DNA from 3 places in the Dehalobacterium formicoaceticum genome. Region 3 is predicted to be linked to each of the others. Evidence: riboswitches for the same ligand, from Rfam matches in the RefSeq annotation. Region 3 holds a riboswitch; each other region holds the start of a gene.

Region 1 (9,882 bases), 580 kb from region 3:
CCCAGGTTTCTTTTTTTTGCGTGGAGCTCATAAAGACGATCCAATAGCTCCATGCCGCTTTTTATGGTTTCAGAGTTTTCGCCGGGAACATTCACCAAAAAATGATACATGGTACAGACATCTGTTTGGGCGGTTAACTCACCTGCCCGAATCACATCTTCTATCTTCATGTTTTTACCCAGTACATCAAGGGCTTGCTGGCTAAGACCGTCAGGCGACAAAGAAAAGCAATTACAGCCGGCCGCTTCATAAAGAAAAACATTTTCTTCATTTAATAAATCTTCTCTAAAAAAACCGCTCCATGTAATCTGGAGCCTGCGTCCCAGGATTTCCCGGCAAATCTCATCCAAATGCTCACTGGGAAGATTAACCACAGGGGCGTTAAAATGAAAATTTTGGACGCTGTGTTCCTTGTACAAAAATTCTAATTCGTCGACTACTTGCCGCGGTTCCCGACAGCGAAGCTTTTCCCCTTGCAGCCGCCCATACACACAATAAGTACACTGGAATGGGCAGCCCCGGGAAGTTTCAATGCCCATGGAAGGAGCATACTGATTGATCCCGGTATATAATTCGGGGGCGAGGAGACTTCGGTCCGGAACCAGATATTCCCTCATATCAAAGTCGGCAATAGCAGGAATCCTTTCGATTTTCTCCCCTTTGCGATAGCACAATCCGGGAATCATAGGGGGATTGTCCAATGAACGGAGCAATGCCAGATAGGATTTTTCTCCCTCGCCGACAATTCCGTAATCAATCTCCGGCAGCTCTGCCATGATCCGTTCCGGAAAGAGAGAAAAACCGGTCCCCCCAACCACAAGCCGAGCCTTTGGTAAAAGAGCTGATACCAAACGCACGGTTACGATAAAAGGAGGGATCAGGGAACTGGTTTTGTTGGCTAAAGGGTCGATGTTTCTTAGTGATAAACCTACCAGATCCGGCTGAAAGTCTAAGAGCCGTTCCTTCAAAGCTCCAAATTGATCCGCCTCTAAATTCATATCCAGAAGTCCCACATCATAGCCGGCTTTTTTAAGGTAAGTCGCCAGGCTCACAATGCCGATAGGATAAACTCTTTCTTGGGTCACACTCTCCACAGAGGGGGTTTGTACCAATAATATTCGCATCCTGCTCACTCCAATAATAAAATTGCAAAATATTTTACATAGTAATCATCAGGCGACAAGGGTTTTAAAGAGATCCCCGCTCTCTTTACCGTCTCATAGACATCAATCCCGGATGCTTCCATGGAAGGCCGGGCACTTTGAGTATTCTTACATCCTTCTGTACCGCCGCATTCTGCACAGATGGAGCAGGGGCCTGCCCAAAGAGCGAAAGCTCGATAATACCCATCATAAAAAGCTGCTTTCTCCGCCTTTAGTACCTGGCGCTGAAAGTCTCCGGTGGGTGGTTCACCTTCAATCAAAATACAGGTGGTATAATCTTGAAGCATCTCTCTTGTTTGTTGGGGAGATGGGCTGTTGGGAGGACAGTGGGGCGCACCGAAATTACTGCAACCGTAATTGCAGTGCCAATTCACCCAATTGGGTATATGAATGATTTCAGTGGAGACCACCGAAGCTTTGCGAAAACCCAGGTGCTCTATTTTAGCTGCCAGTTGGCCCTTTTTGTTCAAAGACAGGGCTTTTAATCGATCTTCATTTTTAGCGCCAAATATCAATGAGGTATCCGATGACAAGGGCACCATCTCCGTCACAGCAAGCCCCAGTTCCTGTAGTTGTTCTCTGATCCAATGAATGCTAAACACCTTTCCATTAAAGGTATTAACAAACATATTAAGATCAAAAAGAGCCGCTTTTTCATGACCGTGCTCAAAAAAGAAATCATGAATGAGCAAATACCCCTCCGGTTTCAGACAAGCTGCCGCCCTCTTTAATATCAGAGAAATTTCCTCTTCCCCATAAGCATGCACAATATTTGAAAGGATCACTAAATCAAATTGACCCTCCTCAACCGGCCAGGACTCCAAAATATTGGCCGGAAAGTATTTGATCCGCTCCCCAAACTTACCTGATAATTGTTCCTGGGCATAAACCAAAACAGCATCCAGGTCCAAAAGTGTCGCCTGGGATTCTGGATATGTTTCCAGAAAGGCGGCAGCAATAGACCCTGTGCCCGCGCCAACATCTAAAATATTACCTGTGAGAGACAGATCCCGGAAAAATGGTAAAATTTCCTCGGCCTTATTACGGGCAACAGAGCCCATGGCAGAACTGTACCAACGGTTCCTTTCCTCCAGTTCCGTCAGATCATCTTCGACGGGGGAGTATACTACTCTCGTCCCTTCCAGAAGACAGTCTTTCAGACTGCGCCAATTATCAAAAATATGTTTGCGCCACAGGATGGAATCACCCTGGTAGTCCTCCCTGCCCCTGACCAGATACTTAGCTGCCATTTGACCGTTATAATAAGTTGAACCATTCGCTGAAACTAAGCCCAGGGCACATAAAGCCTTCATAAATCGTTTTAATCCTGACTCATTTAATTCCGTGCCCTGAACTAATTCTTCCAGTGTCTTCCCCACCGGTTCCAAGGATGAAAAAATGTCCATTTCCACAGCCGTAAAAAGAACTTCTGAAAACCAGTAACCGGTAGCCAGATCCTCAAGATATTGAGGATTGTTCTCCTGGGGATCATGTTTCATAAAATCCAGCTTTTTCATCTTTTATTCACCTTCTTTACTGTACCGGACTGGCCACGCCGGAATCTTGATAAGTCAGCATCTTGCACATGGCCTGGGCGGCTGATTCCACAATATTCATCGCTAATGCTGCCCCGCTTCCTTCTCCCAAACGCAGGTTCATGTTCAGAATCGGCTTCAGTCCCAGCTCCTCCAGCATAAACCGGTGCCCATACTCCATGGATTGATGGGCGGCAATCATGTAATCAACAGCATCAGGGGCGATGTCCTTAGCGAGAAGTGCTCCGGCGGAAGAAATAAATCCATCAATCAATATGGGTATCCGGTAATAGGCCGCGCCCAGAATCAACCCGGCGATGCCTCCGATTTCAAAGCCCCCAACCTTGGACAAAACATCAATGGCATCCTTCCCGTCAGGTTGGTTCACGGTAAGAGCCTTTTCAATCACCCGGACTTTGTGGGCCAGCGCCTCATCACTTAGTCCGGTACCTCTGCCTGTTACCTGAGCTGCCGGACGCCCGGTCAATGATGCCAATACCGCACTGCTGGGTGTCGTGTTACCGATCCCCATATCACCGGTAGCCAGCAGTTCCACCTCGTCTGCCGCCAGATTGCCCGCAATCTCAATACCGGTTTCCAGAGCCCGGATTGCCTGCTCCCGGGTCATCGCTGCTTCCCTGGCAATATTACGGGTCCCGGGGGCGATCTTATAAGATTGAATTTTTCCATCCTGCACCAAGAAGCTTAAATCCGCTGCTACACCCATATCAACCACGGTAACCCCGGCCTCGGCAACTTCCGCCAAGACATTAACAGAGGCTCCGCCCATGACAAAATTATTGATCATTTGAGGTGTTACCTCCTGAGAACACAAGCTGATTCCTTCCTCGACCACTCCGTGATCTCCCGCCATGGTAACCACCATTTTCTTCCTCACAGAAGGTTTTAATGTTTCCTGAATTCCGGACAGCTGTTCCGCCAGATCCAGCAAATCCCCCAAGCTCCCCAGGGGAATAGCCAATTGGTCAATATGCCTTCTGGCTTTTTCCCGCCATATTTTATCAACGGGTTTAATATTTGCTATTGCTTCCTGAAGCTTTACACCCATGTTTTCCCCTCCCCCATCATTTAAAAATATATTATGAAAATTTATCAAAGATCACCAGCATCAAGAGCAGAAGCACCTCAACACATTCGTTTACCGCACCTAATGTATCTCCGGTAACCCCGCCGATCTTTTTTAGAAAATAATTATTCAGGACCAAGATCGATAACACCACAAATCCCAAAAGCAGCACAGCCTGAAATTTTAATAAATAAACACTAAGAACCACCGGAAAAAACAAGCTGATTAAGACTTCCCGGTACCCAACATAATTTGTAAAGGAAGCGGTTCCTCCATCTTTTCGCGCATAAGGATACCAAGCTGCGCCCAATACCTGGGACCAACGGCCGAAAACGGTTGCCAGCACCAGGGTCCACTCCTGCATCTCCTGGGGCATTTCCCCCAATAACATCAACCGACCCAGAAAAAAAATCATAGCCGCCATCACACCGTGGGATCCTACCCTGCTGTCTTTCATAATTTCCAGGATCCGCTCCCGGGGTCTGCCGCTGAAAACCCCATCAGCTGTATCCATTAATCCGTCCCCATGGAGATTTCCTGTTAAAATAATGAGAAAAACCACCGCAAAGAAATTACTCACAGGAAGGGAAAAAATATGAGCCAGCAAAAAATGTACACCTACGGCACAGCCTCCCAAAATCAGTCCAATAAGGGAAAAGAAGGCCATAGACTGGGCTACCAATTTTTCATCGAACTGGGTGTGAATCTTTACGGGAATTCCTGTCAGAAACTGAAGTGCAACCAAAAATTTCACACCAATCACACCAATTCACCTGCAATTACCTTCTTGATTTACTTGCCACACTTTAAACAAATCCTAACCAGGCAGCACCATTGAAACAGGCCGCCGGGGACATGGGTCTACAAGGAATGTCCCCGCCAGCCAAATCCCTGAACAAAAACGTTAATGTTAAAGAGAATGATTGGATCCCAGCCCAAAATATTCTGCCGCAACCTGAGCGGCACATTCTGACCCGCATACCCCGCATATTTGGTCAAAATCCGCATCCTGAGCTGCAGCCTTGATCTTATCCGGATACAAAGCCAACTCAATTTGCCGGTCTAAATCACGATTGACTCGGGCCTTGGCCATTGCCAGATCTCTTTGCCAGGCCTTTTTATTACCTCGGGAAATATCCGCAATGTGTGCGCCCATTCTCGTGGCGATGACACCGGTTCGCACATCTTCTTCAATGGGCAGTCCCAGGTGTTCCGCCGGGGTTAAGTAACATAAAAAGTCTGCCCCGCAAGATCCGATCAAAGCTCCTCCAATAGCTCCGGTAATATGGTCGTAACCAGGGGCAATATCAGTAGCAAGGGTACCTAAAATATAATAAGGAGCATTGTTACACAGGCTTTTTTGTACTCTCATCGTCGCATCCACATGATTGAGAGGAACGTGGCCTGGTCCTTCCACCATGACCTGCACACCGGCCTCCTGAGCTCGTTGCACCAGTTGGCCCTGAATGATCATTCCTTCCAATTGGGCTCCATCCAGGGAATCGGCAATGCATCCCGGACGGATGGCATCTCCCAGGCTTAATGTCACATCATAAGCCTTCATAATCTCCAGTACCCGGTCATATTGGGCATATAGAGGATTTTCTTTTTGGTTGTGCAGCATCCAACCGGTGAGGAAGGAACCCCCTCTGCTTACTACCTGAGTCACTCTGCCGGTAGTCTGCATTCTCTTGATCACATCAAAATTAAGGGCACAATGAATAGCCATAAAATCCATACCATCCGCTGCCTGTCTTTCAATGACTTCAAAAATTTCATCTTCTTTCATATCGACCACACTGCCGTACTTTTCGATGGCTTCAATCCCTGCCTGATAAATGGTAGTGCAGCCCACGGCAACATGGGCTAAAGAAAGGGTCTGATGCCGCATCCCGTCAATATCGCTTCCTGTACTTAAATCCATAAAACTGTTACATCCTGCTTCTTCTGCCGCAGCCAGTTTTTTCGCTTCCAGCTCCATGTCATCACAGTCGCTGGATGTACCGATTAAAGCATTGACCTTAATGCTCATGCCCTCACCAATGCCGCATACTTTAAATTCTTTCCGTTTTTTATTCTTAGGAATAACAATTGTTCCCCCGGCAACTCCCTGCCTTACAAATTCTGGGGTTACTCCCTCATCAAGAGCTACTTTTTCCATTTCCTCGGTAATAATTCCGGCACGTGCTTTTAAAACCTGAGTCATTTTATCCACCCCTTCTTTTTTAACAGCTATGTTTTTCTATCTTCAAATACTTAGCGATAATTTCCATGGCGCAATATTTGCCGCACATGGCACATCCTGTGGATTCGCCGCTATTCCGGGTTTTTCTGATTTCCGCAGCTCTTACAGGATCAATTGATAATTCCAATTGCTTCTTCCAGTCTAAACTTTTCCGCGCCATGGACATGTCCAAATCCCATTGATAGTCCTCTTTTCTTCCTTTTGCCAAATCCCCGGCATGGGCAGCAATACGGGCGGCAATCACACCTTCATGAACCTGTTGTGCGTCAGGTAACCCAATATGCTCCGCCGGTGTGACATAGCAGAGAAATTCTGCGCCGGCCCAAGTACTGATCGCCCCCCCGATGGCAGCGTTTATGTGATCATAGCCCACTCCGATATCCGTAAGCAGCGGTCCAAAAACAAAATAAGGAGCGCCTTTACACAGGCTTTTCTGTAAGGTAACTGTTGCTTTGACATGATCTAAGGGCATATGTCCCGGTCCTTTGATCATAATTTGCACCCCTGCCGCGCGGGCGCGGCGCACTAATTCCCCCAGAACTACCAGTTCCTGAACCTGAGCGCCATCCAGGGAATCTGCCAAACATCCAGGCCGCATCCCATCCGCCAAGCTAAGGGTGACATCATATTTTTTTGCAATTTCCAGCACCCGATCATATTGCTCATATAAAGGGTTTTCCCGTTGGTTAGCGATCATCCAGCCGATAAGGTGGGAGCCTCCATAACTTACCAGGGGATCTACCCGTCCCTCACTTTTTGCCCGTTCCACAATATCCATGGTGGTCCCGCAATGCATCGCTAAGAAATCAACGCCATCCGCGGCATGTCGTTCAATCACCTCAAACATTTCCTCAACATCCATTTTCACCGAGGAACCGTACTTTTGGCTCGCCTCAACCATGGCCTGATAAATGGGGAGTGTCCCCACCGGCACAGAAGCTGAGGAAAGTGTTTCTTTTCTCATACCATCCATATCACCACCGGCACTTAAATCCATAATGGCATCTGTTCCGGCTTTTAAAGCAGTTTCGATTTTCTCTTTTTCCTTGCTGTGAGAAGTGTCCTTTCCGTGGAGGCCGATACTGGCACTCACTTTCGTCCGAAGGCCTTTGCCGATGCCTAAAGGAGTGATATTTTTACGGTTGATATTAGAGGGAATCACGATATTGCCTTCTGCCATTCCCTGCCTGATAAATTCCGGAGTCACCCCTTCCCGGACTGCTACCTGCTCCATTTCCGAAGTAATTGTTCCATTCAAAGCACTTGTTAATAAAGTCATTTTTATCCTCCTCTACCTTAGTCAGTTCATTTATTTAGAACTAATCTCTTTAATTAAATTACCCGGACTTGCTCTTCCCTCCCTTCGAAATCAGATCTTGTCGTATCTTTTCAGTCAGGTTAAAAAGAAAAAATCCACAACCTGATCGGTGTGAATTTTCCATCATTCCCACGCTCCATCTCTTTTAAGACGAAGAGCACATCTTTCAGGCAGGTCTCCTGGCTTCCGGATTACCATCCACAGCTCCCTTCCCGCCTGCTTTACCTTTTAGGCAACAAACGGTGGTTATGAGCCGGACTACCGGTTACAGTGGCGGGACCGCCCGGGACTTGCACCCGGTTCCCTATTCTCCCTTCTGGGCACCTGAAAATAGCTTATATTATTTTTATTTATAAACCCTTAGAGCAAAGACGATTTTTGTAAAGCACCATAAACGCGTTTAGTAAGAAATCCTGCCACAATGGTCGCCACCAAAGTGGTAATAGAGGAAGAAACTAAGGCTACCTTCCAGTCTAAATTAACAACGAAAATCAAACCCAGCATGACACAAAAGTTACCGGTTACATTACAGGCGATCATTGCCAAATAATGATGGCTTAATTTCTCCATTGATAACTCCCTGGCAACCAATGAATACATAATGGATCCAATGGTATTGGCAAACAGGAAGAAAAATGCCAAGGGTGAGTAGGCAGTAGCCATGGCGATGATTGCTTCTAATAATCCGGCAATAATCCCGGCAGGTTGTTTGTACATTAAAACAATGAGACCGGTAAAAAATGACCAACATGTTCCATTAAACAGTAATAAAGTAGGATCTAAAATACCGTCGATACGCCCTGTCACTTGCATCATGATTAAAAATACAATTCCTACAATGACACTGCCCACTAAAGCTTTGGTGTCTGTTCTAAATAAACTTTCTTTCATGTGATCCTCTCCCTGCATAGATGTATTTTAGCTTGCAAATGGTGCCATTTTGTATAAAGAACTAAGGATCATGATTAAAAATATGCCGCTGATTAAAACCCGGTCATATGTTTTTATCTCAATATTTGAGGCAAATGTACGGGTTTTACTCTGTCCGTAACCCCGTAAGTCCATGGCCAGGGCGATTTCTGTGGAACGCCTCACCGCTCGGTATAAAAAAGGCAGAAATGTGGGAATTATTGCCTTGATTTTGTCCCAGACCTTTTCCATTTTTAGACCTCTGATACTCTGGCTTTCAATAATCGACAGATATTCAGCCTTCATCAAAGGTAAGAAACGAACACCCAGTCCCACCAGCATGGCAAACCGATAAGGGACTTTAAACTTCATCAGCATCAAGGTGAATTCCGTCGGTGAAGCAGAAGTTAAAAACTGCATGCTGGCAAAAACAATTACAGTTGTTCTCAACATACCAAGAACTGTGAGGGGGATGGCTTCACTGTAGATCTTAATCATACCCCATTGATAAAGGAGCATACCTTCCCGGCAGAATAGCAGCTGAAGAATCAGCATCTGCAGTCCTAAAAGCAACATGATTGCAATCATCACCCGATATTGTTTCAATGAACCCTTTAAGATCAAGGAAACAGTCATGCCCACACATAAAACAACGATAAGTTGAAAGGGTGTTTCACAGATTAAAGCGAAAAGAATCATCAGCCCGTACCAGGCTAACTTTGTGCGGGGATCCAATTTATCGTTCAGTTTTTGTTTCGTTTTTTCCATTGATTCATAAGCAACAGACGATATCTCCATTTTTTAACCTCCTCGCTCTTCGTCCCGGTTGTTAAATGAAATAATATTTCCAAAATCCAAATCAATGTCGATTAAAGGTTTAAGATGTTCCTTCAGTTTACTCGTTGAGATATCCAGTTGAAGCCGATGGTTATACATGGCCACGATGCGGTTGGAGTAGTTTTGGGCCATGGTCAAATCATGGGTAATGAGCAGGACTGTCTTTCCCAGCCTCGATAAATCAGCTAGTTTATCCATAATCATATATCCTTGATTTTCGTCAAGACCCGAGGTCGGTTCATCAGCGATAATCAGTTCCGGATCGCTGACCAGAACAGATGCCAAGGCTAAGAGCTGACGCTGACCGCGGCTTAAACGTTGAGGATGCAAATCCTTATATTTTAAAAGACCCACGAATTCTAGACTCTCATCAATTTTTCTGTCCATCACCTCCTTTTTTTCGCCCCTCAGTTTCAAGGAAAACCCAACCTCTTCCCGCAAGGAACTGGCAAAAATCTGATAGTCAGGGTTTTGAAATAAAAATCCGATCCGGGAACGGATCTTATTTAGATTTTCCTTGATTAAGGATTCATGAAAAACATCAATGGTACCTTTAGTGGGCAGTAATAAACCAACGATCATTTTTGCTAATGTTGATTTTCCGGAACCGTTTAAACCGATCACCGCTAAAAAATCCCCCTGATAAATCTTTAAATTGACATCCTCACAGCCTGTGTAATTGTTTGGATACCGGTAAGATGCATTTTTGATATTGACAACAACCTCCTTTTCCTGACGGTGTTGATGATTTTTGCCCCGCACAACGCTCTTATTTTGAAATCGTTTTT
Region 2 (9,882 bases), 1.5 Mb from region 3:
CGGTGAAGGACAAACCTACTTTGTCCACGATCCTTAAGAGAAAAAGAGGGAAAATGCCCAGTACCAGACAAATCATAGCAAGAAGACCCATCCCCAAAAGCATGGGCATGGGGACCTCTTTCGCCTCTGCTGCTTGGGTGCTGCGGGCAAGACCTAAAAAAGAGATGCCGAAAAGCTTGACAAAGCACACCGCGGCTAATGCTCCGCATAAAGCCAGAGCAGCTGCGGCGAGAAGATACAGCATATTGACGCCGGCATGTCCCAGATCAATATTGATAAATAAGGACTGATACGTAAGCCATTCGCTGACAAAGCCGTTAAAAGGCACGATGGCGGAGATAGCAAGAGAAAAACATAGTATAAAAACAGAAGTTGCCGGCATGTTTTTGATTAAACCGCCTAAATTATTAATATCTTTGGTGTGGGTGGTGTATTGGATTGCGCCCGCTCCCAGAAAAAGACCGCATTTAAACAACATATGGTTAAAGGTATGGAAAAGAGCTGCCATAAGCCCTATACAAGCAACAAATAAATTATGCTGGGCAAATGCGATAAAACTAACCCCTAAACCAATGAGAATAATACCGATATTTTCGATACTGCTAAAAGCAAGAAGTCGTTTGATGTCATGCTCAATGAGGGCATAAGCAATCCCTAATACAGCGGATATCACACCGAGGCAGAGGATTAATATGCCCCACCAGCTATGTTGGATGTTTAGGTATAAAAGCACAAAGCGGATCAGGCCATAAATGGCGGTCTTAATCATGATCCCTGACATTAAGGCTGATACATTGCTTGAGGACGCCGGATGGGCATAAGGCAGCCAAATATGCAGGGGAATCATCCCGGCTTTAGTTCCGAAGCCAACGAGGAGCAATAAAAAGATGATATTTTTTGCTGCTGCCGGTATGACAGCAGAACTCCCCAAGATATCGAAGGATCCGGTGTAGCGGAACATAATCATAAAGGCAATTAATAAAAAAGTGGCTCCGATATGGGTCATAATAATGTAGAGGGTGCCTGCTTTTTGATTTTCTTCTTTCTCAGATTCAAAAACTACGAGAAAATAAGAGAGGAGTGACATAATTTCCCAGGCGATAAAGAAAAAAATTGTATTTCCAGCAGTCATAACCAAGAACATGGATAAAATAAAAGAAGCATAAAGAAAATTAAAAAGACCGATAGGCCTTTTTCCGTAGTAGTGGGTGTTATAGCCTAAGGAATAGAGGGATACAGCAAGTACCAAGACAGATAAACCCAGCACAAAAAAACTTGTCAGATCATCGATAATAAGATCGAGAGCAATGAGGGGAATGGAGGTGCTAAAATGAACCAGCCTTAATATCTCATGATCAGATATCATATATCCTAAGGAAGCCAGGATACCAAGGAATGCTCCTGCAATACAAAGAAGATTAGCAAGAATATTGCATATTTTATGTTTTTTTCTTAATAAAAGAGAAAAAAAAGCAGCTGCTATGTAGAATAAAATATTTGAAAGGAATAAATTATCAGGCTGCAGGATAAACATGAAGCAGAAACCTCCTATGTTATGTATAAGCACAAATGATGACCTTTAAATTGAATTGAACTAATGGGCTGACACACCATGTTTTAGAGTAACACTTCTTAATATGTTCGTCAACATCCCTTTTGGATGATAATGCTCTTATCAAAAGCCGGAGTAAGGTGACGCCGGATGCTAACCATAGTCTGAAATGGAGGTTTATGTTAAAATATAGTATGATTCCATCACTATAAAGTTAGAATTATTGATACGAAAAGGAAGGAGATCTATGAATATAAAAGATTTGACTACCCTGGTGGAAAGCAGGCAGGAACAAATTGTCTCTGATATGGTGGCCATGAGTTCCATTCCAGCCATTAATCCCCAAAACAACGGCACAGGTGAATATGAACGCTGCCAATGGATTTTAGGGGTATTAAAGGAGCACCATGTCTCCTTTGAAGTTATCGAAGTGGCTGATGATCAGGTTCAGGAGGGGCAAAGGTTAAATATTATTGCCAAAATTCCCGGTACGGAAAATAAGGCAAAAACTCTATGGTTTATCGCCCATACGGACACCGTCTCTCCTGGTGATTTGAAAGCTTGGCATACCGATCCCTTTAAACCGGAAATAAAAGACGGGCGTATTTATGGTTTGGGTGTGGAGGATAACGGACAAGGAATCATTTCCATTCTTCATACCTGTCTGGTGATGCAGGAACAAGGAATCCGGGCTAAATGCAATATCGGTTTTATTTTTGCCGCTGATGAGGAAACGGGCAGCGATTTTGGCCTGAAAGAGTTGATCAGGAGGAAGGTTTTCTCAGCCGAGGATGAAGCCATTGTGCCCGATGCCGGATCTCCGGACGGAACCTTTATCGAAATTGCCGAAAAATCCATTGCCTGGCTGAAATTTACAGTAATGGGGAAACAAACTCATGGCTCCATGCCCCATTTAGGGATCAATGCCGGCTCGGTGGGTGCCCATTTGGCTGTGGAACTGGAAGATACCTTAAAGGAACTTTATGCGGATCATGACGAACTTTTTGATCCTCCTTACTCCACTTTTGAACTGACCCAGAAATTTTCCAATGTGGAAAGTCCGAATATAATTCCAGGAGAAGATGTTTTTGTCATGGATATGAGGGTTTTGCCAAAATTCAAACTGGCGGAGCTGGCAGATCATATTAATAAAACCATTGCCCGCTATGAGTATCGTGAAAAGGTACGTATCCGCTATGAATTTTTACAGAAAGTGGATGCTCCGGTACCCACTGCTCAGGATGCTTTGGTGGTGCAAAATCTTAAGGCTGCTCTGGCCGAAAGGAGCATTCAGGCTTATTGCGGAGGTATTGGCGGAGGAACATGTGCGGCCATGCTCCGGGCAGAAAATATTCCCGCCGTGGTTTGGTCCACAATTAATGAATTAGCCCATCAACCCAATGAATATACAGAAATAAAAAATATCATGCAGGATACCCTTGTTTTTTTAACAACTATTTCAAAATATTGCTAAAAGAAAAGAAAAGCAGGGGAAATCCTGCTTTTCTTACGTTAAAACTTGGCTAAAACTCGGCATTTTTCGGGGTTCGGGGGAAAGAAATCACATCCCGGATATTGGTCATGCCGGTAAGGTACATGATTGCCCTTTCAAAACCAAGGCCGAAACCGGCATGAGGGGTACCCCCGTATTTTCTGGTGTCCAAATACCACCAATAATCCTGGTGATTTAAACCCAGCTGGGACATTCTGTTTTCCAGGATCTCCAAGCGTTCTTCTCTTTGGCTGCCGCCAATAATTTCTCCTACCCCGGGAACCAGCAAATCCATAGCCGCCACTGTTTTCTCATCATCATTGAGCCGCATATAAAAAGCTTTAATTTCTTTGGGGTAATCTGTGACAAAAACCGGCTTTTTGAAAATTTGCTCTGTTAAGGCCCGCTCTTGTTCCGTATGTAAATCCTGGCCCCATGCCACCGGATACTCAAATTTGATCCCTGATTTTTGCAATAATTGGATCGCTTCTGTATAAGTGATCCGAGCGAAATCAGCATTCAAGACCTGCTCTAAACGATCCGACAGAGCTTTATCAATGAAACTGTTAAAGAAGGCCATTTCATCCGGGAGATTCTCCAGCATCTCCCGGATGAAATATTTCAGGAGTTCCTCTGCAAGATGCATGTTATCCTTGAGATCGGCAAAAGCCATTTCCGGTTCGATCATCCAAAACTCCGCCGCATGCCTGGCCGTATTTGAGTTCTCTGCCCGAAAGGTGGGGCCGAAAGTATAAACATTTTTAAAGGCCATGCTATAGGTCTCTACCGCCAATTGTCCGCTCACAGTTAAGTTGGTTTCCTTGCCAAAAAAGTCTTCGCCAAAGTCCAACTGTCCCTGGGGGTTTTTAGGCAGCTGCTCATAATCCAAAGTAGAAACTCGAAACATTTCCCCCGCCCCCTCACAGTCGCTGCCGGTAATAATGGGCGTGTGCACGTAGACAAAGCCTTTTTCCTGAAAAAATTTATGGATGGCAAAGGCAAGTGTTGACCGGAGACGGAAAACAGCAGAAAAGGTATTGGTTCTTGGCCGTAAATGGGCAATGGTTCTCAGGTATTCAAAGGAATGCCTTTTTTTCTGCAAGGGATAATCAGGCTCAGAAAGTCCGATTATTTCGATGACGCTTGCTTTTAATTCAAAGAGCTGTTTGGCGCCCAAGGATTTTACCAAGGTACCCTCCACATGAAGGGCTGAGCTTAGGGTTAATTTAGCAACTTCCTGAAAGTTATTTAAATTTTCATCAAAAACAATTTGAAGGTTGTTAAAAAATGTACCGTCATTTATTTCGATAAAACCGAAGTTTTTAGATACCCTAAGGGTTCTTACCCAACCCTCAACACTGATTGTTTGATTTAAAAAAAGATCCGGTTCCCGATATAAGTCTTTAATCGATATTTTATTCATCATCCCGCTCCTCTTTATCAAATTCCAAGACTCCCACTTCTATAAGTGGGAGCTCCTATTTTCACTTCAGGTGGGGTAGATTCCCCATCTGAAGCCCCGATGTTCAGCTTTAGCTGAACGAGTTCACTTTTTCGATCCTCTCACGTTTACTTGAATTATACCCTAATTTTAGAGAATTTACCTTGCTGCTTTAAAAACATCAAAAACTTGTCATTTGATTTCTTCATAATAACAATCAGCTCCTGCAATTATTTTCTTTTCTTATGAAGAAATTTTTGTTAAAATGGATAAAATAAAATATCAAGGGTTAAAGCACTACAATATATTATGAAAAGGGGCTTCGATCATGAATCTTGTATATCAAGGAAAAACCAAAGATGTTTATGCTTTAGAAGACGGAAATTATCTTTTAAAATTTAAGGATGATGTAACCGGTGTGAATGGTGTTTTTGATCCCGGAGCCAATACTGTAGGGCTTTCTATGGAAGGGGCCGGAAAAGCCGGGCTTCGTCTGACGAAATTCTTTTTTGAAAAATTAAATCAAATGGGCATCCCGACTCATTTCATTGATGCCGATTTAGATCAAGTAACTATGACTGTGAAAAAGGCCGCCCCTTTTGGTAAAGGCTTGGAGGTAATCTGTCGTTTTCGGGCGGTGGGCAGCTTTTTGCGCCGTTATGAAATGTATGCTGAGGACGGACAAGCCTTGGATGCTTTGGTCGAAGTGACTCTTAAGGATGATGATCGAAACGATCCTCCGATTTCAAAGGATGCCTTAGATATGCTGGGTATTTTATCAAAAGAGGAATATGAAATTCTCAAGGATCTTACCAAACAGATTGGTAATATTGTCAAAGATGAATTGGCCAAAAAAGGGCTGGAATTATATGATATAAAATTTGAATTTGGCCGGGTGGGAGAAGATCATCATATTGCCCTGATTGATGAAATATCCGGTGGTAATATGCGTGCCTATCGCAATAATACCCGCGTTGAACCCCTGGAATTGACAAAAATCATGGTTCAAGAGGACTAAGATTTATAATGATATGGAATAATTAAAGCAGGTATTTCAATATAGAAAGCAATTTGCTATTTCATTTAAATAAATATATGATATAATTTATCCGATAGCTAACCGTCGCTAAAACTCCCACTTCTCCAAGTGGGAGATAAGCGGCGCTAAGCTCCTGGATAACGATTTCTAAGCATCAGATGGAGTAAAAACTCCACCTGATGCCAAGAACTCTGTTTATATGCTATTGTTAATAATCTTTTAGGTGCCTGAAAAGGAGAATAGGGAAACCGGTGCAATTCCGGTGCGGACCCGCTGCTGTAATCGGAGACAAATCCCTGTAATGCCACTGCACGGATCGTTGTGGGAAGGTAGGGAGGAGAATGAACCGAAAGCCAGAAGACCTGCCTAAAAGTCGGATGCTGCCTGGGGAAGGGCGCAGAATGATTATTTTGGATTGGCTTGCGGGTGCTATCCTTAGCTTACAGCTAAGGGTTTTTTTATACTTTCTGAAAGTACAAGCGCAAGCCAGGTTTTCTTATGATAAAAAGGGGGAAGAATCATGAATAAAGCATTAATTATTATTAGCCACGGCAGCAGATCTCAAGATGCAGTGAATGCCTTTAATCAAATTGTCGAATTGGTTCGAGCTAAGGGTGGTTTCGATCAGGTGGCTGGAGCAGCTATGGAGCATAACGAACCTACTATTCCCCAGGCTATTGCCCAGGTAACAGAAACCGGCGTGCAAGAAATAATTTTTGCCCCATACTTTTTATATGAGGGGATTCATATCAAGGAAGATATTCCTCATATGCTTAATGAAATTGCACCCGATTATCCGGATGTAACCTTTAAATTGGCCAAACCTCTTGGTCCGGAATCGGTATTGGCGGACATTCTCTTTGAACGGGCTCTTGCCGTAAAGTAGTTTCTATTTTGCTAAACTACCTAACAAAAACTATGAGGAAAAGAGTGTACTAAATGGATATTGTTGTTGTCGGAGTGAGTTATAAGAATACACCGATTGAAGTTAGAGAGAAGCTTGCTTTTACAAAGAAGAAATTTGAAAAAGCTTATGACCGGCTTAGTTTGATTTTGGATGAATCGGTCATTCTTTCTACCTGTAATCGCAGCGAGATTTATGGAGTGTATTCAGACATGCCCCAGGCAATAGAACAAATTAAAGATTTTTTCTGCCTTTTTCATGGGTTGGAAAAGGGGACTCTGGATCAATATTTTTATGTCAAAGAAAATATGGACTGTGTTACCCATCTTTTTCAGGTGACCGCCGGTTTAGACTCTCAGGTTTTAGGGGAAGATCAGATTTTAGGACAGGTAAAATCAGCCCATCAAAGAGCTTTGGAATTACATATGTCGGGGCGGGTATTAAACAGACTTTTTCGGGATGGCATTACCAATGGTAAAAAAGTGCGCCTGGAAACAAAAATATCCCAAAATCCCACTTCGATCAGTTATCTGGCGATTCAATACTTGGAAAAATCTTTATCCGATTATCAAGAGCGCAATGTACTGCTAATTGGCGCGGGGAAAATGAACCGCTTAGCCTTGACTTACCTGAAAGACATGGGTTTTTCCCGCATCCTGGTAGCCAATCGCACTTATGAAGCGGCTCGATCTTTAAAGGAAGTTTATCCGGACATCGAAATCATTCTTTTTGATGAAATTGAAGATTATCTTTTCATCTGTGATGTTGTGATCAGCTCTACAGCAGCACCTCACCTGGTAATCAAAAGAGAAGAGATTGTGGGCTATAAAAAAGGCAGTATTTATCTTGATCTGGCGGTGCCCCGTGATATCGACCCCAGGGTAGGGGAATTAATAGGCATTACCTTAGTTGATTTGGATGCATTAGAAAAAATCCAAACCGAAAACCAGGAGAAAAGGCGGCAGGCCGGGGAGAAAGCGCGCTTTTTGATTGAAGAAGCGGTAGATGAGTTTGATCAGTGGCTGCAATGTATCCCATTGTTTCCTGCGATTAAACAAATTGAAAGCTATCATGAACATGTCTTAAATAAAGAAATGCCCAATTTAATTGACCGATTGAAAAATACGGAAGATGAGGCTAAAATGGCCGTCATTTTAAAAGGGTTTGTCAAAAAGATTTATTCCCCGCCCATGGTCAGATTAAAACAATTTTCTGTCCTGGAAAACAAGGAAGATCTGACAGAGATTTTAGAGACTCTGTATAAGGAGGAGTCTGTGTAATTTGGGAAACTATTATCCTTTGATGGTTGATCTAAGTAAGATGAGGTGCCTCGTTGTAGGAGGCGGGGCAGTTGCGCTGCGCAAGACTCTGACCCTTAAAGAGACAGGGGCAGATATCACCTTAATCAGTCCGGAAATTATGGCTCCATTGGTTCAATTGGCAGACGCAGGGGAAATTAATTTGATCAGGAGGCCTTATCAAAAAGGGGATCTTGAAGGCTTTCATTTGGTTTATGTCGCCATCAATGATAAAAAGGTGAGTGAGGAGATCAGCCGGGAAGCATTAGATACTGGGGTATTTTTTAATATTGCGGACCAGCCTGCTGCCGGTAATTTCATTGTGCCCTCTAAGATTCAACGGGGTGATCTGGTACTCTCTTTTTCTACCAATGGCAAAAGCCCAATATTATCCAAGAAGATTCGTCAAGAATTGGAGGAGCGTTATGGAGCAGAGTATGAGGAATTTCTCCAATTGTTGGGGCGGGAACGAGTTTGGGCACTTCGGGAAATAGAACAAATCGATCAAAGGAAAGCATATTTTAAAGCTTTGGTCTACTCCACCCTTCCGGAATTGTTAAAGGCCGGAAAAACAGCGGAGGTTCTGCGGCAAATCGCAGAAATTCGTGAAAAAACATTGTCCAAAGAAATAGGAGGAACAGGTAATGACAAATAAATACCATACTGCATATTTGGTAGGGGCCGGCCCGGGAGACTATAAATTAATCACATTGAAAGCTGTCGAATGCTTAAAAAAAGCGGATGTGGTGATCTATGACCGTTTGGCGAATAAAAAACTTTTAGATTTTGCCAAAGAGGGCAGCGAATTTATTTATGTGGGCAAGGCCAGCAGCTGTCATGCCCTTCCTCAAGATCAGATTAATAAACTCATCGTAAAAAAGGCTAAAGAAGGAAAAACTGTTGTCCGATTAAAGGGGGGAGACCCTTATCTTTTTGGCAGAGGCGGAGAAGAAGCGGAAGAATTGCGCCAGGAAGGAATTCCTTTTGAGATCGTACCGGGAATTACCTCGGCCATATCTGTGCCAGCTTATGCGGGGATTCCTGTGACCCATCGTGATTTTGTTTCTTCTGTACATATTATTACCGGACATGAACGACCGGAAAAAAATGTTTCCAGTGTTGATTACCAGGTGCTGGCGCAACTGAAGGGTACATTGATTTTCTTAATGGGGTTATCAAACCTAAGCAGTATCTGTAATAATTTGATTAAATTTGGCAAAGATCCGGATACCCCTGTGGCTGTGATTTCTAAAGGAACGACTCCGGACCAGAAAAAAGCCGTGGGTACATTGGCCACCATCGAAGAGATTGTACAGAATATAAAACTGCTTCCTCCTTCCATCATTATTGTCGGGGAGGTAGTAGGTTTGCATGACCGACTGGACTGGTTCCAAAAGAAACCTCTCTCCGGTAAAAAGATATTGGTTACCCGAACAAGAAAACAAACCAGTGTCCTGGCAGAAAAAATTGAGGATTTAGGGGGGGAGGTTTTTTCCTTTCCGACCATTAAAATCCTGGAACCGGAGGATTTCTCCCTCATTGATGAGAAATTTGCTCAGATTCAAAGTTATGATTGGATCGTTTTTACCAGTATCAACGGAGTTGAAACTTTCTTTAAACACTTAAAAGAAATGAAAAAAGATATGCGCAGTCTGTGTGGAGTGAAGATTAGTGCGATCGGCGCAGGCACCGGAGCGGCCTTGGCAGAAAGAGGCATTATTGCCGACTATATTCCCCATGAATATCAGGCGGAAGCTTTAGCCCAAGGTTTGAAAGAAAGAATCAAAAAAGATGAAAAAGTACTGCTGCCCACGGCGGATATTGCACGTACACTTTTGCCGGAAGAGCTTACTGCCCATGGTGCCTTGGTTGACAAAATAGATATGTATCGGACGGTCCCCGGAGAGGGCAATCGAGATCTCCTTTTGGAATGGTTGAACCAAAAGGAAATTGATATTATTACCTTTGCCAGTTCCTCAACAGTGCGCAACTTTATACAGATCTTAGGGCAGGAAAACCTGGCTTTGCTTCAAGATGTGAAGATTGCCTGCATTGGACCGGTAACGAGAAAGACAGCCGAAGAATCAGGCTTGGAGGTACAGATTTCTGCCGAGGAATTTTCTATTGATGGCTTGGTTCAAGCCCTGCTCAAAGAA
Region 3 (9,882 bases):
GATTTCTAATTTAACAACAAAAAACACTGACATTATTTATTAATGATCAGTGTTTTTTGTTGTTAAATTAATAACTTTGTTTCCACAAAGAATCAACCTATTTACGGCCCAGTTAATAGCAAAATGGAAAAATCGTCTCCGCAGGAGAAAATTTTACATTGAGATAATATTAATAGGCACAGTTAAGATGGAACAAAATAATAGTTACCATCGTCAAGTAAATAATGTAATACCCGCAACAAATCTTTGCTGGGGGCAATCAATTTTAAACCAATGACCTGCTGTCGGTGGGGGAAGTACCCTATGCGCAGAACTGCGGGAACTGAAGGAGGTATAATAATGGAGAAGCAACAAAAGATCTGTCTTACAATGATTATTATCATTACTGCAATTGTCTTTATGGTATCGAAGGGGACCGTCTGGTATGCGGAAGCTGATGCAGCAAGTCCTTCCCCTTCAGTACAAAAAATTAAGGATGTTATCGTTATCGTGGGAGATCATACTATAGATTTTGAGGATGCTGTCCCAGTGTCGACGCAGGGACGGATATTAGTACCATTAAGGGCGATTTTTGAAGCCATGGGAGCCACGGTGGATTGGGAGAGTGAAAGCAGGACAATCTTTGCCTCTCGTAAGGATCGGTCCATAGAGCTTTCCATCAATGAAGGGACAGCTTTCGTAAATAAGAAGCAAGTCGTATTAGATGTACCGGCAATGATTGTTGGTAACAGAACGATGGTTCCTTTACGTTTCGTAGGGGAGGCATTTGACGGAATTGTGGACTGGAACAGTCAAACAAAGACAGTGGCTATCAGTCTGGCCAAAGAAAACATGCAGGAAGTTCCGGATCTGCAGGTGGAATTGAATAATAAGATCCTGTCTTTTGAGACGCCCCCCATTACCAAAGACGGGAGAAACTATCTTCCTCCGGAAACTATTTTAGCTGCTCTGGATGGTGAGGTTTATTGGGAGCAAAAGGACGATGAGGTATCAATCACCATGGACGGAGTCAGTATAATTTTTTCTACAGGAAAAAATTATGCCATGATCAATGGACAAAGAGTATATACCACGGATTTCCCAATTGAGTATCAGGAAAATATTTTGGTTCCTATCCGATTTGTGACAGAGGCTTTTGGAGGTATCGCCCATTTTGTTCAAGAAACAAAGATGACCCATATTTATATCAACCGTCCTAAGTTTAAAACCAGCTTTTTAGAGAAAGAAGAAAGAAAAATGGTTACACCGGTACCTGTGCCCAGGCCTTCCTTAATTGACAACAGAATGCTGATGGTGAGCGACAATCCGGAAATCTTAACCTCAGAGACGATTCCTGCTGAAAATGTCACTTTATGGCACCATCCGGTAGTTTCTTCCCAAAACAGCCAGGATCACCGGGTATTTGGCTGGCATATCAATCGTTTGGGCAAGAAACTCAAGCTGGGTATAACAATTGAAAACCTTTCCGAACAAAATGTCATCGAAATAGTTGGCTTGCAAGGAATTAAACGCAACAGTCCTAACGGATGGTCAAATTATGACGTGGGGATTCCCCTCGTAGAAACTATGTTAGGCGGTCAATTACTTAATATTAAGGTAGAAACTCCTCGGGTGCAGCCGGGTGAAACAATTGTACTGCACTCCTTTGAGGTTGAATCGGACCATTTAGTCGGTTTTTTAGACGAGTTTACTGTAAAAAATGTTCAGGGCACAGGTGAAATGAAGTACACAATCCGTACGGTGTTGAGTCAGCAAGAAGACAGTGATCTTGCGGCAATTAAGTCGTTTCCCGTTGCGCTGGATAGGAAAAACCCTCACCCTCGGGGTAATTGGAGCGGTTCAACATTATTAACAAAACTTTCTCCTTATCAGGCGGATAGCGGCGCAGTTGCCTATAGCATTTCAAACGGCATTACAGATAATCTTTTAACACCGGAAAATGCCCTGAACGATCATGGTTCTGTAATCGCGAACTCCGGTCATTACGGAGTTACGTATAAAATTAAAATTCCAGTAATTAACAATACAGGCAAGGAGAAAATTGTCCGCGTGAGCTTTGGGGGCCGGGGCGGTCTTTATGCCGGTGCGGTAAAGACTAATGAAGGAGTATTTATTACTCCGGTACTGGAACCAATGAAAGAAGTGGCAAATGTCCTTGATTATGAAATTCAGGAGGGACAGGGCGTAATTGAGTTGGAAGTGATGCACGCCGGAGGTTCGGCTTTGGCTTTAGGGCTGGAAATCAGTACCTTGAATTAAACATTATTCTATTCCAGGTGAAAGTGTAGGTAAAAAAAGCCCATAATATCTGATATTATGGGCTTTCTGTCTTATTATTTTGACATTAGTTTTTCAACTGAGAAGTTACGATATTGGGGTGGGTACTTTCTGTTTCCCCCATTTCTTCTCGCAGAATAAGAATACCTTCCATGGTTTTAGGGAATCCCACTGTAGGAGCTGCCAGCATAATGGTATGCTCAATTTCCTCACGAGTACATCCGCTTTTGATAGCTTTAATAATGTGCGTTCGCAAAGCATATCGATACTGACAAGCTGTAGATAAGGCTATTTTTATCAGCCAGCGGGCCTTTTCATCCAATGGACCGCCTTTTTGATGTACCAGCCTGCCATAATTCTCGTAAGCATGATAAATATCCCCGTGATTTTCCGTAAAGTACTTTAAATTACTTTCTATAGTATCCATGTATCTAACCTCCAGCAAACTTTATATGAAAATTATTTGCGATAGAAGAAAATATTATGCGCACAAGCTAAATTTTCTTTACCTCTTGACAATGTAGTCTACAAGATGTAAACTAAACACAACAGTCTAGAATTTGTAGACCAAGAAGGAGGAGGATCAAATGGCAGAATTAAAACTGACGGAAATGGAAGCTAAATTTGCCGATATAATTTGGGCGAATGAACCGATCCCATCGGGGGAGTTGGTAAAGCTATGTGAGGCAGAACTGGATTGGAAGAAATCAACCACTTACACCATCTTGAAAAGACTTGCCAAGAAAGGAATTTTTGAAAACAAAAATGGAATCGTATCATCCCACCTCAATAAGGAAGCATTTTATGCTGAGCAGAGCAAACAATTTGTGGAGGAAAAATTTGAGGGTTCTTTGCCTCGGTTTCTGGCAGCATTCACAAGAAATCATAAGCTAAACCATCAGGAAATTGACGAGTTGCAAAAGCTTATCGATGAATATAAGGAGTGATGATCATGGAACAGTTATTTTTGCAGGTTCTGAAGATGAGCATTACCGCCGGTTATGTCGTTCTCTTGGTGATTGCGGCACGGCTGCTGCTCAAAAAAGCACCTAAGATTTTCTCTTATGCTCTTTGGTCCGTGGTGCTGTTCAGGCTGGTATGCCCCTTTTCATTTGAAAGCATCTTCAGTCTGATTCCCGGTCTGATAACCAGGGGTACGGACACACAAACCATATCAACCGGTATGATGCATGCACAGACACCGCCCATGAATAGTGGCAGCACCATCGCTAACCAAACAGTTAATACTACCTTACCTGCATCCATGGCAGGCACCGGTACAAATACACTGCAATCATGGATTTCATTTGGCGATATAGTGTGGATTATTGGCATATTCGTTCTTATTTCATACAATTTATTATCCGTGATCAAGCTGAAAGGCAAATTAAAGTCGGCAAAGCCTGTTTTTCGTAATTTATATGAAACAACCGATATCAAAACCCCCTTTATTTTGGGTATCATCAAGCCCAGGATTTATCTTCCTGAGGGTCTTTCCGAAAATGAAAAAGCCTATATCCTAAAGCACGAAGAAACTCATCTCAAAAGAATGGATCATATTATCAAGCCTTTGGCGTTCTTGGTAGTCTGTGTTCATTGGTTTAACCCTCTTGTTTGGGTTGCTTTCTTCCTCATGAGCGAGGATATGGAATTGTCCTGTGATGAAAGCGTGCTTAAACAAATGGGGGATGGCATTAAAAAGGATTATTCCTCATCCCTTTTATCTCTGGCGGCAGGTCGGCGCTTTGTAGGAGGCTATCCCCTTGCTTTTGGAGAGAACAACACGAGGGGGCGCATTATGAATATTTTAAACTACAAAAAGCCGAGGTTTTGGGTAACCATAGCGGGGATTATTGCTGTGGCGGTGATTGTTGTGGCATTAATGAGTAATCCCCAATCAGAGCAACTTACCATTCAGGATTATGCGGAGCAATTTGTGGAACAGGAAATTGCCGCTTATCCAAGTTATAATATTATCGATAGTAAAATTACCAAGCTTGAAAAGATGACTTCTTTTGATCATTTGCTTTCATCTCCCGTGGAAATATGGCATATTGAATATCGCCTGAAACCAGCGGAACCTGTCGATGTTATGCCCGGAGGCATGAGTACAGATGAGGGATGGATTACCGAAGAACGGGATATGGGGAAACCCCTGCTGGTTTTTTCTTATGAAAAGTCCAGACCAAAGTTTTTGGGCACGATGCTGAGCGGTGAGGGTGATTTTTCAAGACCGGCAGGCCAGGAAACGGCGCTGCGGATCTTTCTGGAAGGGAAAGATCTCCTGCCCCAGGAAACTTACCCGGGAAACCATATGGTGGTAAAATTTCCTCTCTCAACAGGGGAGACCAGTCAGCTCCTATTGTCTCAGCCAATTATGCAAGGGGAAGGTGGAATTTGGTGTGTTGAGCGCTGGATGGATGGAAACGGTACGGTATATCATCCTCTGCCGGATACAGATCTGACGATTAAAGCATATTATCAGGAATTACAAAAGCAAAGTGAAGCTGGAAATCATCCCGATCTATTAGACCCCATGCGCGTTGCTATTGATTTCATCAAACAAGGTCTGGGACAATGGCAGGTAACCATGGATGACCTTGTACCCCAATACGATGCCACGGCAGAGGATTTTTCAGAAACACCGGAAAGTCGTTATATCGGTTTTATTTCAAATTTTGATACCGAAACATACTCTAAACCTTCTTTTCATTTAGATCAAATCGAGTGGCTAACACTTGAGGATACGGAGAGACTGAAGGAACTGAATATTGACCCCAATGATTTGCCCAACGGATACTATATCCACAATCCGAAAAGTTACCCCATGGGTCATCAGGTGACAGACCAAACCGAATACCGAATTATTGACGGGACGGGGGAAGCTAACCATAAACTTGTTTCCCTTGAGGAGTTTGTTCGGCATCTGGATCAATTTAAGGATTTCACACCACCCTTTTGGGTTACAACCAAGGATGGATTTGTCACAAGTATTACGGAACAGTATGTGCCGTAAGCTTGATCGAAACAATATCAATATAAATCGCTCCCTATCTCCTTGATGGGGAGCGGTTTTTTTAACAGATCAGATGCTTATTTCTGACAAGGAGGATGTTTTTCTTTGATTTTTTCTTTCTGCTACCTTTGGGACTTTGGTGGAACTGTGCCAGCGAGATTAGGAATTATAAATTAGGATTGAATTTCTTGTGGTCTTCTGGTAAAATGATTTTATAGTTGAATTTAATAAATTGTTCTTAGGTGCCCCGACATGGGGAGAATAGGAAATCCGGTTATAATCCGGTACGGACCCACCACTGTAGAGACGAGTCTACGCTAATCCACTGGCATGTGCTGGGAAGGGGCGTTCAGGACGTTTGAGTCTGAGTCAGGAGACCTGCCTAAGAATAAAAAAGTCTTTCCAGGGTAACGGAAAGCGGCGGCGATGAAGGCAAAGTCCCGACCACAATAACCATTGTGGCGGGACTTTATTTTTTTTTACTTTCAGAAAGTATAAATTTTAAGGTTGAAAGTATAAGTGCAACTAAGGCTTCCGCCAGCGCCAGAGGCTTGGCGCAAGCCAAGATTTCTAATTAAATAATGAACTTGAAGGAAATTAGGAGATGATGATAATGAATAACACTATGAAATTACACGGTTTAGAAAATCTTAAAAAAGCCAATGGACAAGAGCTTGAGGCGGCATTGCAGGAGTTGATCCATGGGATTGAAGAATTGGATCAGGAAGCGATGCTTGCGATGCAAAAACGTGTGGATGCCAAGATTAAGCCCACCGGAAGTTTGGGTATTCTGGAGGATATTGCTCAACAGCTTGCCGGAATTCAACGCACTTCACAACCCACCATTAAAGGGAAAGCAGTTCTATTGATGGCCGGAGATCATGGTGTAGTAGCTGAGGGTGTCAGTGCAGCACCTCAAGAAATTACGGCTCAAATGTTCTATAGCTATTTTGGCGGTGGTGGAGGTATCAATGTCTTAGCTCGTAATGGGGGAGCGGATGTAATCTGTACCGACATTGGCATTGCCGGCCCCTTGGATCCCCCGGAACTCATGGAAAACCGGATCAAAAACGGTACGAACAATATGTTGCATGGTCCGGCGATGACTCCGGAGGAGGCTCTTCAGGCCATTCTTACCGGTGCCAAAATTGCTGCCCAAGCTATCGATTCAGGAGTAAATCTCTTGGCAACAGGAGAGGTAGGTATCGGGAATACCACGCCCAGTTCGGCCCTGATTTCCGTATTTACCGGTCAGCCGGTGGAAAGGGTTACTGGATCCGGCACCGGCATAAAGGATGCAGCTCTAGAGCATAAACAAGAGGTCATTAAACAAGCGATTAAGATTAATCAACCGGATCCTGACAATCCATTGGATACGATGGCAAAGGTGGGAGGACTGGAGCACGCTGCCCTCACAGGTGCTATTTTGGAGGCTGCCTACCAACATGTGCCAATTATATTAGATGGGATTATTGCAGCATCAGCAGCCCTTACGGCTGTCAAATTTGCGCCCCTTGCCAAGAATTATATGATTACTTCCCATAGTTCGGAGGAAGAAGGACAAACGGTGGCTCTTGAACATCTTGGTTTCAAGCCCAGACTTTATTTTAATATGAGACTGGGAGAAGGTACCGGTGCTGCTCTAATGTTCCCCATGGTAGATGCCGCTCTGAAGATTGCTGACGAAATGGCCACCTTTGATACGGCCGGTGTTAGCACCGGAGAGTTTTTAACCAGATAATCATTTTGTTAATCCCAAAAGAGTTTTGATGTAGATAAATTTACTATTTAGGTGTATAATTTAACTTGATACTTTCGGCCGATTGGTCAAGGTGCGAAGGCACTATTCTAAAGACGATTCTTTGTTAATTAGACAAGAGAAGCGTCTTTCATTTTACATTTAAGCTTTAAAATTATAATAAAAATGAGGAAGATTATGGATAATAAGAAATTAGCTGATTTGCTATTCCCCAAGATAACGAGATCAATTACTGATTATGAAACTGTATTTCCGGAGAGAAATTTAAGTGAGGACGCAAAAGTCACCCGATTAGCACCAAGTCCCACCGGTTTTATTCACCTGGGGAATCTTTACGGTGCTTTTGTTGATGAACGATTGGCCCATCAAAGTAATGGAGTATTTATGCTGCGCATCGAGGATACCGACGATAAACGGCAAGTAGAAGGCGCCGTGGAAACTATTATTTCCTCCTTGGAATTCTTTGATTTAAAGTTTGATGAAGGGGCCGGCATTGACGGGGAAAAAGGGAGCTACGGACCATATTTTCAAAGCAAAAGAGCAGAACTTTATCAGACGGCAGCAAAGCACTTAGTGGAGATGGGCAGGGCCTACCCATGTTTTTGTTCCGAAGAAGAATTGGAAGAAATCAGGAAACAGCAGATGGCTGAAAATGTTAACACCGGATACTATGGTAAATGGGCTCGGGATCGCAATTTATCCTTGGAGGAGATCCAGGTTCATTTAGCAAACCAGGAGCGTTTTGTTCTGCGCTTAAAATCCATGGGGATTCTGGAACAAACCTTTGAAATTGAGGATGCCATCAGAGGGTACCTTTCCATGCCGGTCAATGATCAGGATGTGGTAATTTTGAAAGCCAACGGCATTCCCACTTATCACTTCGCCCATGTGGTCGACGATCACTTTATGCGCGTGACCCATGTGGTGCGGGGAGAAGAGTGGCTTTCAACCTTACCGATTCATTATGAGTTATTTACGACTTTAGGTTGGGAATTTCCAGTATATTGTCATACCGCACACTTAATGAAAATCGATGAGGGAATTAAGAGAAAGCTCTCGAAGAGAAAAGACCCGGAATTGGGCTTAGAGTATTACATGAAATTAGGATATCATCCGGCGGCAGTGCGAGAGTATCTGATGACGATATTGAATTCCAATTTCGAGGAGTGGAGAATTGAAAATCCGGACAGTGATATTGATGAATTTCATTTCACTTTAAATAAAATGAGTAATTCCGGTGCTTTATTTGATTTAGGTAAACTTAATGATATCAGCAAGAATGTTTTAGTGAATATTTATGCGCAAGAAATCTTTGATTTTCTGGTTAAATGGGGGCAGGCATATCGCCGGGAAATCGTTGATTTGCTTTTGGAACATCAGGCTGCGGTGCTGCAATTGTTGGATGTGGGCCGGGATGATCCTGTTAAACCCCGAAAAGATCTGATTTATTGTGAACAAATATTTGACTTTATCAGCTATTTCTTTGACGAATACTTTCAGATCGTCGACCCCTATCCGGAAAACATCGATGAAGAGGAAGTCAAAAAAATACTGAAAGCGTACCTGTCTACCTATGACCACAGTGACGAACAAAGCCAATGGTTTGACAAAATAAGAACCATCGCCACAGAAAATGGTTACGCGGCAAAACCCAAGGACTTTAAGAAGCATCCGGATCAATATAAAGGACATGTGGGTGATGTCAGTACGGTAATTCGTATTGCCATTGTTGGCCGCACTTCTTCGCCGGATGTTTGGGCCTTGCAGCAGATTATGGGAGCAGATAAAGTACAGCAGCGAATTAAATCTGCAGCAGAATAAGTAAGCCATGGCAGAGGGCTTTGGCGATTCATCCAAAATTCATAGTGAAAAGAGGAAAATTATGCTTTTACCCCTTAGTCAAATACCCGAACTGAGTCCCAATCGTCAAGCCTTTTCCTTCATTCATGAATTTATATCCCGCAGTGAACAGCTAAACGTCAAGGTTGACCGCATTAATGGAGCAACGGTCATCGATTGCGGTGTTCATGTCCGGGGAGGTTTGGAAGCGGGCATCTTGTTTTCTAAGGTTTGCTTAGGCGGTTTGGCCCGGGTCAAATTATGTTGGAGTGATTTCCGGGGGCTAAAGTTCCCCGGAGTGGAAGTATTCACTGATCATCCGATCCGTGCCTGCATGGCTTCTCAGTATGCCGGCTGGCCAATTAAAAGCGGAAAATATTTGTTCATGGGTTCCGGACCCGCGTGTGCCATTGTCCATCGAGGAAGCCTCTTTAAAATGCTGGGCTACCAGGATCACTCCGAAATTGCCATCCTCTGCCTGGAAAGCAACAGACTTCCTCACGGAGATGTCATTGAACAGATTGCCGAATCATGCGGCTGCGAAACGAAAAATCTCTACATTTTGGTGGCTCCCACTACCTCTCTTGTGGGCACGGTGCAGGTGGCTGCCCGGGCCTTGGAGACAGGATTGTTTAAACTAAGAAGAATAGGCTACGATCTGGGGAAAATCATCTCCGGAGGTGCTGTTTGTCCCGTTTCACCTGTGGCCTCCAGTACCCTGAATGGGTTAGGGCGTACCAATGATGCCATCTCATATGGTTCCACGGTTCATTATCATATCCATGATGATGATGAAACCTTAGCACAAGTGGTGCAGCAGGTTCCATCCTGTGCCGCTCCGGAATATGGGCGTACCTACCTGGAAATTGATAAAAGCCATGATAATTTCTTTAATCTCAGTCCGGATCAGTTTAATCCTGCGGAGGTGTGGTTATCTAATCTGGACAGCGGAAATTCATTTCGGGCAGGGGAGATTCGGCCGGATATTTTA

What was found. A riboswitch is a leader RNA that binds a small molecule or an ion and turns the genes downstream of it on or off. The one in region 3 is predicted to bind cobalamin.
Region 1: another riboswitch for cobalamin. It lies ahead of thiC (phosphomethylpyrimidine synthase ThiC); the one in region 3 lies ahead of cobT (nicotinate-nucleotide--dimethylbenzimidazole phosphoribosyltransferase).
Region 2: another riboswitch for cobalamin. It lies ahead of CEQ75_RS17790 (sirohydrochlorin chelatase); the one in region 3 lies ahead of cobT (nicotinate-nucleotide--dimethylbenzimidazole phosphoribosyltransferase).

What each region holds. Positions count from the first base shown of each region.
Region 1 is NZ_CP022121.1:777,198-787,079, reverse strand. Features, by position in the region: gene bzaD (B12 lower ligand biosynthesis radical SAM protein BzaD) at 1-1,124, opposite strand, end outside; gene CEQ75_RS03905 (DUF2284 domain-containing protein) at 1,130-2,680, opposite strand; gene cobT (nicotinate-nucleotide--dimethylbenzimidazole phosphoribosyltransferase) at 2,697-3,767, opposite strand; gene cobS (adenosylcobinamide-GDP ribazoletransferase) at 3,799-4,548, opposite strand; gene bzaB (B12 lower ligand biosynthesis ThiC-like protein BzaB) at 4,696-5,991, opposite strand; gene thiC (phosphomethylpyrimidine synthase ThiC) at 6,011-7,309, opposite strand; cobalamin riboswitch at 7,501-7,691, opposite strand; gene CEQ75_RS03880 (hypothetical protein) at 7,709-8,239, opposite strand; gene CEQ75_RS03875 (energy-coupling factor transporter transmembrane component T family protein) at 8,267-9,055, opposite strand; gene CEQ75_RS03870 (ABC transporter ATP-binding protein) at 9,059-9,882, opposite strand, start outside.
Region 2 is NZ_CP022121.1:3,664,925-3,674,806, reverse strand. Features, by position in the region: gene CEQ75_RS17810 (proton-conducting transporter transmembrane domain-containing protein) at 1-1,534, opposite strand, end outside; gene CEQ75_RS17805 (M20 family metallo-hydrolase) at 1,800-3,026, shown strand; gene asnS (asparagine--tRNA ligase) at 3,076-4,467, opposite strand; gene CEQ75_RS17795 (phosphoribosylaminoimidazolesuccinocarboxamide synthase) at 4,814-5,503, shown strand; cobalamin riboswitch at 5,729-5,908, shown strand; gene CEQ75_RS17790 (sirohydrochlorin chelatase) at 6,045-6,410, shown strand; gene hemA (glutamyl-tRNA reductase) at 6,464-7,708, shown strand; gene CEQ75_RS17780 (precorrin-2 dehydrogenase/sirohydrochlorin ferrochelatase family protein) at 7,710-8,381, shown strand; gene cobA (uroporphyrinogen-III C-methyltransferase) at 8,371-9,882, shown strand, end outside.
Region 3 is NZ_CP022121.1:1,352,520-1,362,401, forward strand. Features, by position in the region: gene CEQ75_RS06730 (copper amine oxidase N-terminal domain-containing protein) at 340-2,259, shown strand; gene CEQ75_RS06735 (carboxymuconolactone decarboxylase family protein) at 2,345-2,704, opposite strand; gene CEQ75_RS06740 (BlaI/MecI/CopY family transcriptional regulator) at 2,865-3,224, shown strand; gene CEQ75_RS06745 (M56 family metallopeptidase) at 3,230-5,293, shown strand; cobalamin riboswitch at 5,517-5,693, shown strand; gene cobT (nicotinate-nucleotide--dimethylbenzimidazole phosphoribosyltransferase) at 5,907-7,034, shown strand; gene gltX (glutamate--tRNA ligase) at 7,230-8,873, shown strand; gene mch (methenyltetrahydromethanopterin cyclohydrolase) at 8,881-9,882, shown strand, end outside.